DNA from 2 places in the Paenibacillus sp. MER TA 81-3 genome. Region 2 is predicted to be linked to the other one. Evidence: riboswitches for the same ligand, from Rfam matches in the RefSeq annotation. Region 2 holds a riboswitch; the other holds the start of a gene.

Region 1 (7,859 bases), on a different contig from region 2:
TATAAAAGCAAGATATCAAAATTGCATAAAATCATTTTGTGTTACAACTAAGAGTGTAATGTTATTGATATGAATGGGAGGATTTTTATGAAAAGGAATACGATAAATCCGGAGTGGGATGACCCATATTTAATAAACGTGCCCAGTCTTCCGCAAGCCTCCTGGGAAGATAACGGGCAACAATTAAAATTGTCTGTGCCGAAAGAATTCAGCTTTTCCGAAAATATGAAATACCTGTCTAACGCCCCTAATGAATGCTTGTTTCATATTAAGGATCATAGGATCTACAAAGCTGTCCCGATCGGTCAGGAAACGCCAATCATTGAAATTAGCGCGGAACATGAGAACGTGCTTACCATCCGTTTTTTGGGGAATACAACGCCTTCTCGCCAAGAGGTTCGTGCCGCGGTGGCGGGCTATGTAAGCGAGTGGTTTGATTTGGAGACCGATTTGCGCCCGTTTTATGATTTGGCCAAAAATGATTTATTGCTGCACAGAGCGGTCAGTGAGTTTTATGGACTGCGCAATGTCGGAATTCCCGATCTATTCGAGGCATTATGTTGGGGAATCATCGGACAGCAAATTAACCTTGCCTTTGCTTATACCTTGAAAAGACGTCTCGTAGAAAACTTCGGCCGCAGCGTGGAGCTGGATGGAGAGCAATATTGGATCTTCCCCTCCCCTCATGAAATCGCGGCATTGGCGGTTAGCGATTTGGCTGTATTGCAAATGACAACCAAGAAAAGCGAATATCTCATTGGGGTAGCCCAACTGATCGCCGAAGGGAAACTGACTAAAAAACGATTGCTGGCCACAGGGGACTATAAAAAAGCGGAAAAGATGCTAGTAAGTATCCGGGGGATCGGACCGTGGACAGCTAACTATGTTCTGATGCGCTGTCTGAGAATTCCTTCTGCGTTTCCCATTGATGATGTCGGTCTGCACAATGCAATCAAACATCTTATGGGCACCGAACAGAAACCAACCAAAGAAGAGATCTTGCAGCTATCTTCAACATGGACAAATTGGGAGTCCTATGCCACTTTTTATTTATGGAGATTCCTTTATTAAGCTCGTGATGACGAGTACAATCAACAACAAGCGCCATCCGCATATGGATGACGCTTGTTTTACTGAAATGCCTGTCTCTTATTTTTGGGTAAATAGCTTTACCGCTTCTTCCAAAGATTTAAGCTGGCCTATCGCCGAATAATCCAACCATGGCTGTTGTTCAATCGCATGCACATTGCCATTTTTGACGGCCTTCATATTTTTCCAGATAGCACTCTCCTCCAACTCTTTGAACAGCTGCTGTGCGGCAGCGTCGACGGAAACCTCAAGCAAGATATGATCAGGATCGAAATCCGGCAGCAGTTCTCTGGATATGGCTTGCGGTCCTTCCTTTCCTTGTCCCATGTTTTCCAATCCTTTGGCAGGTTTAATCCCCAAGTCTTCGTAAAGCAACGAGCCGTAATTACGGTCTAGCCCGTATACTCTGAATTCTTTTTTGAGCACGCGCAGAACCATCACGGTTTCATCTCCAAGAGCTTGCTTAACCTTTTCTTTCGCACTGGCGGCTTCTTGATTATAGTTGGAAATAAACGCGTCAGCTTCTTTTTCCCGTCCTGTCGCCTTGCCGAGCTGCAACAATTGATCTTGCCAGGTCGAATTTCTAAAATTAAGCACAATCGTTGGAGCAATTTTCTCAAGCTCCTCCTTTTTCCCCTGTATAAGCTCCTCCTGTGCAATAATAAGGTCTGGTTCAATGCTCACGATCGCTTCAAGGTTGGGATCTTGAGAATTTCCTAAATTTTGTGTGTTGTTCATGAGATCAGCTACATGAGGGAGAAACTCCTTTCCTTTTTGGGTGACAGCACCTGCCGGAGTAATTCCCAAAGCAAGCAAATCGCTCGTAAAAGGAATGGATAGCACCGCAATCCGTTTGTCTGATCCTGCTGCTTTGGCATCTTGCTTATTATCGATGGCATCAGCTTGAGACAGTGTTGCTTGATCCGTTCCGCCTTGTGTATTCGTCGACGCTGCCCCGCTGCAAGCCGTAACAACCATTACTAGCAAACAACATATGAAAGTAAACATCATGGTCCGATGGCGTGTAAACATTTCGAAAAAACCCCTTTGAGTTGAATTATTATGTAGGATGATAATGATAATCATTATCATGATATCATTCCTCTGAAAAATCCATGTCATATCTTTAGATTTGAATTTGGATTATCTTCACCTTAATGCCGTGAGCAGCGTCACCGCTTCGTCCAACTGCTGATCGATAGAACGCGGAGCATATACCATCCATTTGTCCCAATCCAATACATATACCCGATTATGCTTGACCGCCGGATGCTGGTTCCAGCTCTCACTCGCTTGCCATTCTTTTAATCTGCTTTTTGCCTCTCCTTCCGTCTTGACCACGATGAAAAGATGATCGGTTTCGTAATCAGATAGATTTTTTGTGGTTGCAGACGTCCAATTAAAAACCGTACCAGGCATATGCTTATCCATTTCTTTTTGTATCCGATCCGGGGGGGTTAACTGCAAGGAACGGTAAAACACATGCCCGATATTTCGTGCGCCATAAAGCTTCATTCTGTTATCGACAAGCGTAAGCAGCCCAACCGTTCCATCGCCGATAACCGCTTTTACTTTTTTTTGCTCGCGTTCCGATCTCTGTTCGTGGCGTTCTATCCACTCTTGAGCTGCCTGTTCTTTGCCCACAAGCCGGGCTATTTCATGCAAATGTCCGAACAAGTCCAATCGCGTCCAGGGAATCGTCACAATCGGTGCAATGTCACCTATATACTTTCTCATTTGCAGCGAAATGTGGTCCTTGCATAAAATCAAATCAGGCTTTTGCTTTAATAAAGTTTGTCTGTAGGCTTCCCATGCCCGATCATAGATCGGCTTGGTCATGGATGGCGATTCCTTATCGATGTGTGTTGCGAATGGCTTTACGCCTAGTGTTAATAAATGATCGGTATAAGGATGCGAAAGAGATACGATATTGCTATGATGTTTCTTAATGTACACGGTTGGCGCTATGCCATTGCACACTTTGAACCTCCTGCTGAAATAAAACTCATCTTTATATCCAACATCACGGGCGATGTCACGAATTTTCTTGCGCGATACCAGCAAGTGCTCCTTTGCCTGGTTCATACGCAAATCGGTCAAATACTCGATTGGGCTTTTCTTCATTTTTTGTTTAAAAAGCTGGGAATAGTACGAGGGGTGCATACCCGCCATGTCCGCCAGCTTCCCTAGGGTGATATCCGTATGATAAGCCTGCTGCATGTACTGAATCGTGCCTTCCAGCGATTTTTCGGTGCGCTCGGAAATAGGCGCCGCTTTGTTATCCAATAGTACGCACAGCAGCTCATGCAAGTACAATTGCTTGCGTGAATCTTCCATTTCGTTTAGAGAAGCTCTGCCCCTAGTCAATAATTGAATCAGATGCCGAACGCGTTGGTACTGCTTGACCCGTATTTCCCCATGTTCGGGAAGCGTTAACTCCTTCTCATACACTCTTCTCAGCTCGGTCCATTCCGTAACGCGAAACATGTCAAACGCAATTCTGTACAGACTCAGACATTGAGTCGGGTCGCTCTCAGCTGCAACTACGAAGCCAGCAGGCAACAAATAAACGGATTTCCGTGATAGATCTATCGGTTGAAGTTCATCGTTCATGTATAATTTTCCGTGACCCTCCGTCACGAACAATAAGGTATGAGAAGCAAGCTCATGTCTCTCCCAGCCCGACGTAGCATCGACTGCTATGCATTCGATTTGTTTGATTTGAAGCAATGCTTTATGTAAAAAAATATGATGTTTCCCTTCGTCCACTTCTCTTTCCTCCAGCTTCATCTAAATCTAAGCATAATAATTTTTCCATATGAGTAAGAATGATTCTCAATGTCAGGTTCTTATTTTCTCATGCTTGGTTCCATCTGTCCAATGTTCACAGCACAGAATTAACAAGATGCCTTGATTTACATAAAAAAATCTCGTCTCCCTAAGAGACGAGATGAACTCGCGGTACCACTCTTGATAACAGATTGAACAACAAATGAAGCAGCTCCGACCTTTCATCCTCTCACTTTTTATGTGTTTTCATATGCTTCAGATAAAGACGGGTTTCCGTCACAACCACACCGGATAGACCTAGCAGTGCGACGAGGTTCGGCAGAGCCATTAAGCCATTCACAATGTCCGAGAGCTGCCAAATCAGCTCAAGCTTGATGAACGCGCCCAGACCGATCAGGACGATGAACACGATGCGGTAAGGCAGAATGGATTTGACTCCAAATAAATATTCCATGCAGCGTTCTCCGTAATAATTCCAGCCTAGAATCGTGGTAAAAGCGAACAGTATAAGGCAAAACATCAAAATGATGGATCCATACGGCATAGCTGCATCAAACGCCGCTTGGGTCATCTCTGCCCCATCAGTCGACCCGTTCCAAACCCCGGTTATAATCAATGTCAATCCCGTCAGAGAACAAATAATAATCGTATCGAAAAATGTGCCCGTCATGGATACAAGCCCTTGCTCCGCAGGCCACTTCACCTTTGCCGCAGCTGCCGCAATCGGAGCGCTGCCCAGACCAGATTCATTGGAAAATACACCTCTTGCGATACCATTCCGAATCGCCATCATGACCGTTGCGCCTAGGAATCCGCCCCCTGCTGCTGTCGCGTTAAAGGCGCCATGTAATATGAGCGACAGCGCATGAGGAATCTGATCCGCAAAAACAATAAGGACAATGCTGCTCGCTATTAAATAAATAATGGCCATCACAGGTACGACTTTGGTCGTTACATGCGAGATGCTCTTGAGCCCCCCAATTGTCACCAATGCTGTCAAAAGAGTCACAACACCCGCCGTAACCACTACGGGGATGCCCAAGCTTGACTGCGCGGAAGACACGATTGCATTGATTTGCGGGAAGGTGCCCACTCCAAACAGTGCAACCAATACTCCGCTCACGGCGAAGAAAACGGCAAGCGGTTTAAATTTAATGCCCAAACCTTTTTCAATGTAATACATGGGGCCGCCTGATATCTGTCCATTATCGTCAATCTTCCGAAATTTTACGGCCAATAGTCCTTCTGCATACTTGGTTGCCATTCCAAAGAACGCTGCCAACCACATCCAAAATAACGCACCAGGTCCACCTATTTTAATCGCAGTAGCTACCCCGACAATGTTGCCCGTACCGATCGTTGCCGCCAAAGCGGTAGCTAGCGCACCAAAGCTGGTTACGTCACCTTCGCCTTCATTTTTAGCTTTGAACACGAGCTTCAGGGCAAGAGGCAGACGAATCACCTGCAACAATCCAAGGCGGAATGTAAATATAATTCCCGTTCCTACCAACAAAATAAGAAGCGGCGGCCCCCATACAAAACGATTCACGCTGCCTAACCATTGTTCTAACATGTGCATAGAAATTCCCCTCATGATCTTTATTTATTGCCGAACGACATGAAAAAGAGCCAAATCGGTTGATTTGACTCCGGGGACATTTTTGCAGAATAGCAAATACGAGGATAAGTGAAACTAGTCACAATTCCAACGCAAAACGATGCCTGCACTTCTGCAATCCCTGTCCTTTTACCTGAGAGTTTTAACGTGTGAAATCACCCGTATTGCCCCTTCGGTGCTCCATGACGGAGTCTCTCCAGAGTCCTGTCCATCTACGGTCCTGCTTGCATTGCATTCGAATTCATCATTCGATAAATCAAGCGCCTGAGAGCTTTACCCCTTCGGCCAGACTGCTGCCTGTCTCCCGTAAACTTCATCCAGCTATAAAGTTTTATACTACATTATAGAGAACAGACTATCATTTCGCAAGGCTGATTAAATGGTAATATATCCCCGGAGGCTCACTTTAACCTTCGCTTATGCACGTTCATGAATATATGCAATGAATATGCAATAAAAATGTACATTATGCGTATTTCTCCCTTTTCTGCCTATAGAGCATTATGATATGGGCCTCCAGGATGATAAAAAAATCTCGTCTCATGAAGAGACGAGATGAACCCGCGGTGCCATTCATTTTATCGAATCAGGAAAATTTTACTACTCCGGCAAGCGGTAAACAGCGAACGGCTCTCCATAACGGAAAGGATAACTGATTTGATCCAGCTCTTCCAGTTGATTTGCATCAAGCTTTATCGATATGCTGTGCAGATTCTCCTCTAGTTGTTCAACCTTTGTAGCACCTACGATAACCGTTGACACGGAAGGTCTGTGAATGAGCCAAGACAGGGAAAGCGCACCGGGAGTGCAGCCTAAGTCGTGAGCAACACTGCTAATATTTCTGCTCAGAGTAATGCGGTCATCATTAAGGAACTTACTAAAGTTGGGATCGGTTTCCGCCCGCGAGCCTTCCGGTACCGCTTCCGTAGAACTGTATTTCCCGCTCAAAATACCACCGGCAAGCGGAAAATACGGGATGATGCCAATCCCCTGATCCTGACATAGAGGGACGAGCTCTTGCTCTGGAGTCCGATCGGCGAGAGAGTAGCTTGTCTGAATGGACACATAGCGGTTCAATCCAAGGTGCTCGCTCATGCCTACAGCCTTCATCAACTCCCAAGCCGCATAATTCGATGCCCCGATGTAACGTACTTTTCCCGAACGAACCATGTCGTCCAACGCCCTTAACGTTTCTTCCAGCGGTGTATGGGGATCGAACGTGTGGATTTGATAGAGATCGACATAATCCGTCTTCAGCCGCATCAGACTGTTGTCCAGCTCTTGCTGCAAGTGGTAACGCGACGACCCGCGATCATTCGGACCTTCCCCGCGAACTAACCCGGCTTTTGTCGCCAACACCACGTTATGACGTCTTCCTTCCAATGCCTGTCCGATAATTCGCTCCGATTCGGTGTTCGCATAAATATTGGCCGTGTCTATGAAATTGATCCCGTGATCCAAAGCCTTATGTATAATTCGGACCGAGGTCTGTTTGTCGGAACGTTTCCCGAATGCGTTCGTCCCTAATCCTAATGCAGACACTTTCAACCCGCTATTGCCAAGGCGGCGGAAATTCATGATAACCAGCTCCTCTTTTCAATATTCATAGTGCTGTTTATACGTAGCAATTATACCATTAAGGTAATTTGATTATATAATCATCTTTGTAATTTGAATTAACAATGAAACCATTAGAAGCGTTGTAGAAATCAATACGCATTTTATTAATTTCAATTGTGTACATATTTTACACCTTATGTGTTAAATTATTTAACAACTCATTACATTCACTTGTAACTGCATCTCCACCTTCTTTTATATATTTCCTAACCGAGTCAGCTTGACATGGCCTTCTGGTACAAGGGAGCATTGAAGTTCTTCGACACAAAGGAAAACGCCGCAAACCAGCAGAAACACGCGGACGATTCAATATCGGAAGAACAATCAGCCAGCGTCCCAAGGAAGTACGAAAGCGTGAGAGCTTTGGGCATTGGGAACTCGATACGGTCGTATCCAGTCGTGGTAAAAGCAAAGCCTGCGTAGCTACCTTTGCAGAGTGTAAGACACGCTTGTACCTTGCTGTGAAGATGTCTGATCGCACTGCTTCTTCCATGGAAGAAACATTTGATAAAGTAGCTAAGTCCTATCCTACGCCCACGTTTCAGACGGCGAAGGTCTATTTCGCTGATCCCTATTTGTCATGGCAAAGAGGAACCAATGAGAATGCCAATGGGCTCCTCAGAGAGTTCTTTCCCAAGGGACATGACTTTGCTAGGATCACAGAGGAAGAACTTCACATGCAATAGAATTGATTAATAACCGACCAAGAAAATGTCTTGGGTGGAAAACGGCGTAAGAATCA
Region 2 (7,859 bases):
CCTGGCCAGAATACAGACCGATACTATTCAAGTAAAGAGGGTGATACGTATGGATAATCATTCCATCGCTACCGAAGCATTGTCGTCTTATGCAGTACAATCGCCAATCATCGAGTTTATTCGTCACAATGAGAATTTGACGTATAAGATCACTGACGGAGTCAGTGGGTTGTCCTATCTGCTGCGGATTCATAAGCCTGTCCATGACGAGCTTCATGGACTGCAGCATTCCGAGGCTGGACTGAATGGGGAGATGCAGCTGCTGCAAGCGCTGGGAGAGAACTCCACATTGAACGTTCAGGAGCCTGTCCGTAATCGTGAGGGAGAATTTGTTACCCGGGTTGCTTGCGGGGACACCTATATCCAGTGCACGGTATTGCAGTGGCTGGAGGGACGGGATTCTCAGCTGGACGATTTCTCATCGAGGGATGCTGTCCTTCAATACGGACAGCAGGTCGGCATGCTGCACCGCTATACGAGTGGCTATGCATCGGAGCTCACTTGTGACAGACCTGCCTACGCCAGCATCGATGAGAACAGAGCCATGCTGGAGCGGCTGAAGTTCGGCCGCGAGCACGGTATATTTACTTCAGCGGACTACGACACAGTGAGCGAAGCATTCGCAATGATCAATTCCCGTCTCCAGACTTATGAGCGCAGTCCCGACACATGGGGGATTATCCATGCCGATATCAACAGAGGCAACGTCATTGTGACTGAACGGGGATTCACCATCATTGATTATTGCCTGTACGGACAAGGCTATTTTTTGTATGATGGGGCCGCCGGCGCACTGAGTGTTCCTTCCCGGGCACGGGATGACTTCATGGAGGGGTATGCATCGGAGTATTCTGCCCCCCGAAGCGGTACGCTGGAACTGCTCGAAGGGTTCATGCTGCTGCACATCCTCGGCTACTATTCGTTTCATATGATGAACAGCGCGGTTCATCCAAAGATGCGGGAGAGGATGCCGGTATTTTGCCAAAACACCCTGACTCCATTTTTGAAGGAGCGGCCGATATTTTATGAATTGTAATGGAGTTAGTCGCTTCCGATTCACAGAAAGAACCTTGACCGCAGAGGTCAAGGTTTCTTTTTTTTATTCCATATAACTAGATATGTGATTATTTATCGTGTTGGATGGGATGAACGGTGTTCTTATTGGAGGTATGGCGAATACGTTCAAGTTGCTGGCGGACTAAACCTGGCTGACGATAACAGTGGACGTTTTCAAAAGAAACTAAGCAACCTTAGCCCGGGACAATACCGAACTAAGGTTGTTTAATCGAGGCTTTTTTAGTGCTGTCCGCTTGACGGGGAAAGTTCACATTCCAATCAAAGGCGCAGCCTCTTATTTATTAATTACATGCGCAATTCAAGACCGGCTTGCGTGCAGCTTGCGTCTCGTCAAGTCTTCTAACGTCTGTATTGTGTGGCGCATTGAGCAGCAGCTCCGGATTCTGTTCTGCCTCCTGCGCGATTTGAATCATCGTGTCGATGAACGAGTCGAGAGTTTCTTTGCTTTCCGTCTCAGTCGGCTCGATCATCATACATTCCTCGACGTTCAGCGGGAAGTAGATGGTTGGCGGATGGAAGCCGAAGTCGAGCAGACGCTTGGCGACATCCAGCGTGCGAACACCGTATTGCTTCAGCCCTCTGCCTGACATGACGAATTCGTGCTTGCACACGCCAGGGTAAGGGATTTCGTAATAAGGCGCCAGTCTATGCATCATATAGTTCGCATTAAGCACGGCGCATTCAGACACTTGGCGCAACCCTTCCGACCCATATGTGCGGATATACGCGTAGGCGCGAACGAGAATGCCGAAGTTGCCGTAATATGCTTTAACGCGGCCGATGGATTCGGGCCTGTCGTAGTTAAATCCATACGTTCCATCCTCTTTCTTGGCCACGATTGGCTTCGGCAGGAACGGAATGAGCTTGCTCTTCACGCCGACAGGTCCTGAACCCGGACCGCCGCCGCCATGCGGAGTGCTCATCGTCTTGTGCAGGTTCAAGTGCACGACGTCGAAGCCCATGTCTCCCGGGCGGGTAATGCCCATAATCGCGTTCGAGTTCGCGCCGTCGTAGTAAATAAGGCCGCCTGCTTCATGGACGATCTCGGCAATCTCGACAATATGCTCTTCGAATAAGCCGAGCGTGCTCGGATTCGTCAGCATAAGCGCGGCTGTATCGGGACCGACGACAGCACGGAGCGCATCAAGGTCAACCAGTCCTTGGTCGTCGGACTGAATCGTAATCGTCTCGAGGCCGGCAACCGTTGCGCTAGCTGGGTTCGTACCATGCGAGGAATCTGGCACGATGACCTTCGTTCGGGTCTCGCCACGGCTCTCGTGGTAGGCGCGAATCATCATCAAGCCCGTCCATTCGCCATGGGCGCCTGCCGCAGGCTGAAGCGTCACTTGGTCCATGCCTGTTAACGCGGCGAGATCGTTCTGAAGCGTATATAACAGCTCCAATGCTCCCTGGATGCTCTGTTCCGGCTGATACGGGTGAATCTTCGCGAAGCCGGTGAAGCGGGCTACATCTTCGTTAATCTTCGGATTGTACTTCATCGTGCAGGAACCAAGCGGATAAAAGCCATTATCGATGCCGAAATTACGGCGCGAAAGCTCGGTATAATGGCGGATTACATCAACCTCGTACACTTCAGGCAGCTCGGCAGGTTGACTGCGGAGCATAGATTCGGGAATCAGTTCTCCGAGATTGACCTCGGGAACATCGAGCTCAGGCAGAGAATAGGCGACACGTCCGGGTCTGCTGAGTTCGAAGATGAGCTTTTTGTCCGGTTTCATAGACATGCCTCCAATCGGTTCACAAATTGATCGATTTCGGATTTCGTTCTTCGCTCGGTAACAGCGACGAGCATATGACCTTGCAGTTCAGGATAGGCTATGCCCAGGTCGTATCCACCGATATAACCGTTATCCAGCAGTTTTGCTTGAACGTCATCTATATTTGCGCCATCAGGCAGCTTAACGACAAACTCATTGAAGAAAGGCGCGTTAAATGCGAGCGCGAGCTCGGATTGTTGTGCGAATACGCCAGCGGCGTAATGAGCCTTCTGCACATTCAGGTTCGCGACTTGCTGAACTCCTGTCTTGCCCATTGTCGACAAATAAACGGATGCACACAGCGCAAGCAGCGCCTGATTGGAGCAAATGTTGGACGTTGCCTTCTCGCGCCGGATGTGCTGCTCTCGGGCTTGCAGCGTCAAGACGAATCCGCGTTTGCCATCGATATCCTTCGTCTGTCCGACGATCCGTCCCGGCATCCGTCGCATGAGCGGTTCTGCCACTGCGAAGAAGCCGCATGTCGGGCCGCCAAGTGAAGCTGAAATGCCGAACGGCTGCGCATCGCCGACCACGACGTCCGCGCCCAGCTTGCCCGGCGTTTCCAGCAGCCCCAAGGTGATCGGGTTGGTGCTGACGACGAGCAATCCTTTCTTGCTGTGAATGATCGGCTCGATAGCACGCAAATCCTCAATGCAGCCGAAGAAGTTCGGCGATTGAACGATGACGGCTGCGGTGTCCTCCGACACAAGAGCTTGCAGCTCCTCCAGATCGGTGACGCCGTCCTTGTAATCGACTTCCACGACATCGAGATTCAGACCGCGCGCAGTCGTGCGCACGATTTGGCGGGCTTCTGGATGGACAGCGCGCGAGATGATGAGTTCCTTGCGCTTCGTCGCTCCGCTGGCCAGTGCGCCTGCTTCTGCCAGAGCAGTAGCACCGTCGTACATGCTGGCATTGGCCACAGCCATACCAGTCAATTCACAAATGTACGATTGAAACTCGAAGATGGCCTGCAGTTCACCTTGGCTAATTTCAGGCTGATACGGGGTGTACGCCGTGTAGAATTCAGAACGGGACACCACGTGATTGATAACGACAGGCACATGATGATCATAGAGACCGGCGCCCAAGAAGCTGGTATATCGTTCAAAGTCGGCGTTCTTATCCGCCAATTCCTTCATATGCTTCAGCAGGGCTGCTTCATCAAGCGCCTCGGACATCGGCAGAACGCCCGGATAGCGAACGGAAGCAGGGATATCTTGAAATAGTTCCTCAATGGAGGAGATGCCGATGACCTTCATCATGTCCACTTGGTCCTGTGCCGTCATCGGGATATAGCGATGCTTCATAGTTGGATTCGCTCCTTCTGTTTAGTTCGTCGCTCTTTTGTAGAATGGGGCTTTGATGACACGGGCCTTCAGCTGCTTCCCGCGAATTTCGACCATTACTTCCGTATCCAGCTCACTGTAAGCGGCATCAATTAAGGCAAGGCCTAGATTGCGCTTGAGTGTAGGGGACTTCGTTCCCGTCGTTACCTCGCCAACAGGATTCTCGTTGATTAATACAGGATAGTGGGAGCGTGGAATGCCCTTGTCTATCATTTCAATTCCGACAAGCTTGCGGCGAGGCCCATCAGCCTTCTGGCTGGCGAGTGCTTCCCGTCCGATGAAGTCTCCCTTATCCAGCTTGACGAAGAAACCAAGTCCTGCTTCAAGCGGCGAAATGTCGGCCGATATTTCTTGCCCATATAGCGGAAGCTTCGCTTCGAACCGCAGCGTATCACGCGCTCCCAACCCAGCAGGTACAAGCCCGTGCGCTTCGCCTGCTCTCATTAGCTCTGTCCATACCTGAGGCGCGTCTTCTGCTGCTACATACAGCTCAAATCCGTCTTCCCCGGTATACCCGGTACGGGAAATCAAGGCGCGCACGCCGCAGACGGCAGCGTCCCTCACAAATTGAAAAGGCTTCAGCTCAGCCAGCGGCGCGTCCGTAACATGAGCCGCGATCGCTTGCGCATTAGGACCTTGCAGCGCGAGCAATGCCGTGCTGTCAGACTTATTCTCTAGGACGACGTCGGCAGGGAGATGTTCTTGAAGCCATGCGAAGTCCTTGTCAATGTTGGAAGCATTGACCACCAGCATGTAATGATTTGCAGCCAGCCGATAAATGAGAATATCGTCGACGACGCCTCCGTTCGGATTGCATAAGAGGGAATACTGTGCTCTCCCGTCGACGAGACGGGTGACATCGTTCGTCGTCACGTGCTGCAGAAAGGCTTCTGCCGAAGAACCGCTTACGATAAATTCGCCCATATGGGAGACGTCGAACAAGCCTGCCTGAGTGCGGACGGCTTCGTGTTCCTTCTGAATGCCGCTGAATTGCACCGGCAGTTCCCATCCGCCGAAGTCGATGCAGCGAGCGCCGGGATAGTCGGCGTATAACGGGAATATCGGTGTTCTTTTTAACTGTGACATGACTTCACCTCGATCGTCTTATTAGTTAGGTATTGATAAAATAAAAAGACAGGCAGAAGAAAGCCAGCATGCCTGCGCCTACTGTATTCCTTCCGCTCTGTCCTTTGTACCTGAGAGTTACCTCGCGCATTCGCATACGCGAACGTTCCGAGTTTCCCCTTGGGTGACTCTAGTGAAAGAGTTCTCTCCAGAGATGCGTCCGGTAAAAGTCCTTTTGCCTGAGAGATTCACCCGTATGGGCTTACTCCTTCGGCGTTACCTGAGTGCGGTAATCTCTCCCCTTACCATCATTCGCGTGTGCAGTTGTTATACCTACATTATTACTTGATGCTTCCACACATTGTCAATCCATTTTTTGCGGATTGAAAAAAATGTTGTCCGAAATATTGACATATATCGAAGGCTGAACTACGCTATAGATGCGTGTTTTTGAACAACCTAGATTGATGTAAAATGCAACCTTGTTAAATTCATACAACGCGGATGAAGATGATTGGGAGAGACCGACACGGGGTTCCTTGTGCCGGCACCGAAGGAGCAAGCTGCCAACCTGCCGATTGGCAATTAATCTCTCAGGTACATGTACCGTCATCTGACGCAGCTCTGGAGAGCGCATTAGCCACCCAAGGGGTAAATTCGATCGTGTCCATATCGGTAGGATCGAGCACAAACTCTCAGGTACCGAGGACAGAGAAGAGGGCGAATAAGGCCTTTTCTTGTCTTTTTTTTACATGCGTATCTACACTACCAACTACAATTATGATGAAGAAATGAGGCGTTAGCATGAGTGAAGTGAAAGAGAATTTATTGTACAGCGAAGAACATGAGTGGGCTTTCGTCGTCGATGAACGCACCGTACGCATCGGAATTTCCGATCATGCACAGGCTCAATTGGGAGATATCGTATTTATTGAATTTCCTGAAATCGGTTCCACGCTTTCTGCGGGTGACAGCATGGGTTCAATTGAATCGGTAAAGACGGTATCGGAGCTGTATTGTCCTGTCAGCGGAAAGATTACGAAGGTGAACACCGGGCTGGAGGATGCGCCGGAACAGGTGAACAGCGCGCCTTACGACGGTGGTTGGCTTGCCGAACTCGAGATCGAAGGCAGCATGGAGGAAGCGCTCAAGCATTTGTTAAGCGCGGAGAAATATCAGGAGCTTATCGATTAAGCACAAGCAGCGAGATAGCAAGCGACACCTCCCAGTAATCGCGTTATGCGATCAGTGGGGGGTGTTTTTGCATTCGCAAGAAAGGATATAGAACGTGGTGTCTGGAATCATATATAAGAGCTACTACGGTCGAAGCAAGACCCAATGGAAAATAGAGAGCAGGATGTACGGATTGGGCGGCTAACAGCATATAGACTGCATACTGTACAGTGAATTTGGCTACATCTCTGACCAAAATTTCGAAGTTAGTAAAGAAGAAATACTGAACAAGGTTACGATAAACATAAGCTTAAAAAACTTAGAAATACCATATATTAAGAAAGAAATGAACGAGGAAGACATCACGAACGATACAGTGATTTGAGATTGAAGGAATTGACTTATCATTTTACACTAATAATGATGTTGATGTTGATGTTGATGTTGATGTTGATGTTGATGTTGATGAAGTTGCTCTATTTATGAAAAATATTGTTATAATTGAAAGAGGAAATACTGTGTTAAGGCAGCTGGTAAACTTAGAGATAGCGTATGCGAAAGTATATTCCAAGTGTTTTGCGGAAGACCATCTGATTCGATTTTGGGATGATGAGAATACGGATATGATACTCAAGGCGAAAAACAGAGCTGTTTTTCAATTTGCGACCTAATTAACAGACGGAAAGAGCTAAAAGACAGATCTCCTTAAAAATTACTAGAATGGATGTAAGGTGTATGAACTACAAACTAACAAGCAAAGCAGAAGAAATAAGCAAGTCTGAGGAATTACTATATGAGGTCTTGTTTAAACCGATTGGCTTAGACCAATCAGCGAGACAGCTGCTTAAAATTCCGGGAGACGAGTATCATTTTGTGGCGATGGAAGAGGATGAAGTAACCGGAGTGATGCTTGAGGAGAATTCGATTGAACAGACAAACTAGACTGCATTCAAGCATCATTGGCATCATTATTTTAATATTGCTATTCACTGTATCTCTCAACACCGATGATAGTGAAGCGGTCATAAAAACGCAATACGAGCCTGACCAATATACAAGCGACGACCTTCAAATTATAGACACCAAAACGGGAGACTTGTTACATATAGGCATGACTAAACAAGAAATTACGGAGCTGTACGGCAAAGAGGACAAAATCCAGTTTAACCTGTACCAATATGAGGGATTGCGCATCGCTTATCGAGATGATGTCGTGGTCCAATTTTTCCTATCCATTAATGATAATCAATCGAATCGATTTCAAACATACAGAGAAATTGGTTTAGGAGATTCATTAGAACAACTTCTGGCTAATTATGGTGAGAAGCATGCTAATCTTTCTGATTCTTATGGTGCTACAAGAATAACGTATATCGTAAAGAAGAACGGAAATGAATTAGAAACGGTAGATTTCAAT

Evidence for each region. Region 2 has a riboswitch for glycine ahead of gcvT (glycine cleavage system aminomethyltransferase GcvT). Riboswitches for the same ligand answer to the same signal wherever they lie in the genome.
Region 1: another riboswitch for glycine. It lies ahead of M3650_RS18420 (alanine/glycine:cation symporter family protein); the one in region 2 lies ahead of gcvT (glycine cleavage system aminomethyltransferase GcvT).

The regions. Positions count from the first base shown of each region.
Region 1 covers NZ_JAMAWB010000012.1:89,701-97,559, reverse strand. Annotated here, with positions in the region: gene M3650_RS18435 (DNA-3-methyladenine glycosylase family protein) at 88-1,071, shown strand; gene M3650_RS18430 (ABC transporter substrate-binding protein) at 1,150-2,067, opposite strand; gene M3650_RS18425 (helix-turn-helix domain-containing protein) at 2,239-3,858, opposite strand; gene M3650_RS18420 (alanine/glycine:cation symporter family protein) at 4,109-5,458, opposite strand; glycine riboswitch at 5,609-5,707, opposite strand; gene M3650_RS18415 (aldo/keto reductase) at 6,098-7,075, opposite strand; partial or broken gene M3650_RS18410 (IS30 family transposase) at 7,366-7,853, shown strand.
Region 2 covers NZ_JAMAWB010000027.1:56,837-64,695, reverse strand. Annotated here, with positions in the region: gene M3650_RS27410 (phosphotransferase enzyme family protein) at 50-1,036, shown strand; gene gcvPB (aminomethyl-transferring glycine dehydrogenase subunit GcvPB) at 1,359-2,816, opposite strand; gene gcvPA (aminomethyl-transferring glycine dehydrogenase subunit GcvPA) at 2,813-4,165, opposite strand; gene gcvT (glycine cleavage system aminomethyltransferase GcvT) at 4,187-5,290, opposite strand; glycine riboswitch at 5,378-5,486, opposite strand; glycine riboswitch at 5,487-5,581, opposite strand; glycine riboswitch at 5,775-5,887, shown strand; gene gcvH (glycine cleavage system protein GcvH) at 6,074-6,463, shown strand; gene M3650_RS27385 (hypothetical protein) at 7,178-7,384, shown strand; gene M3650_RS27380 (hypothetical protein) at 7,368-7,859, shown strand, end outside.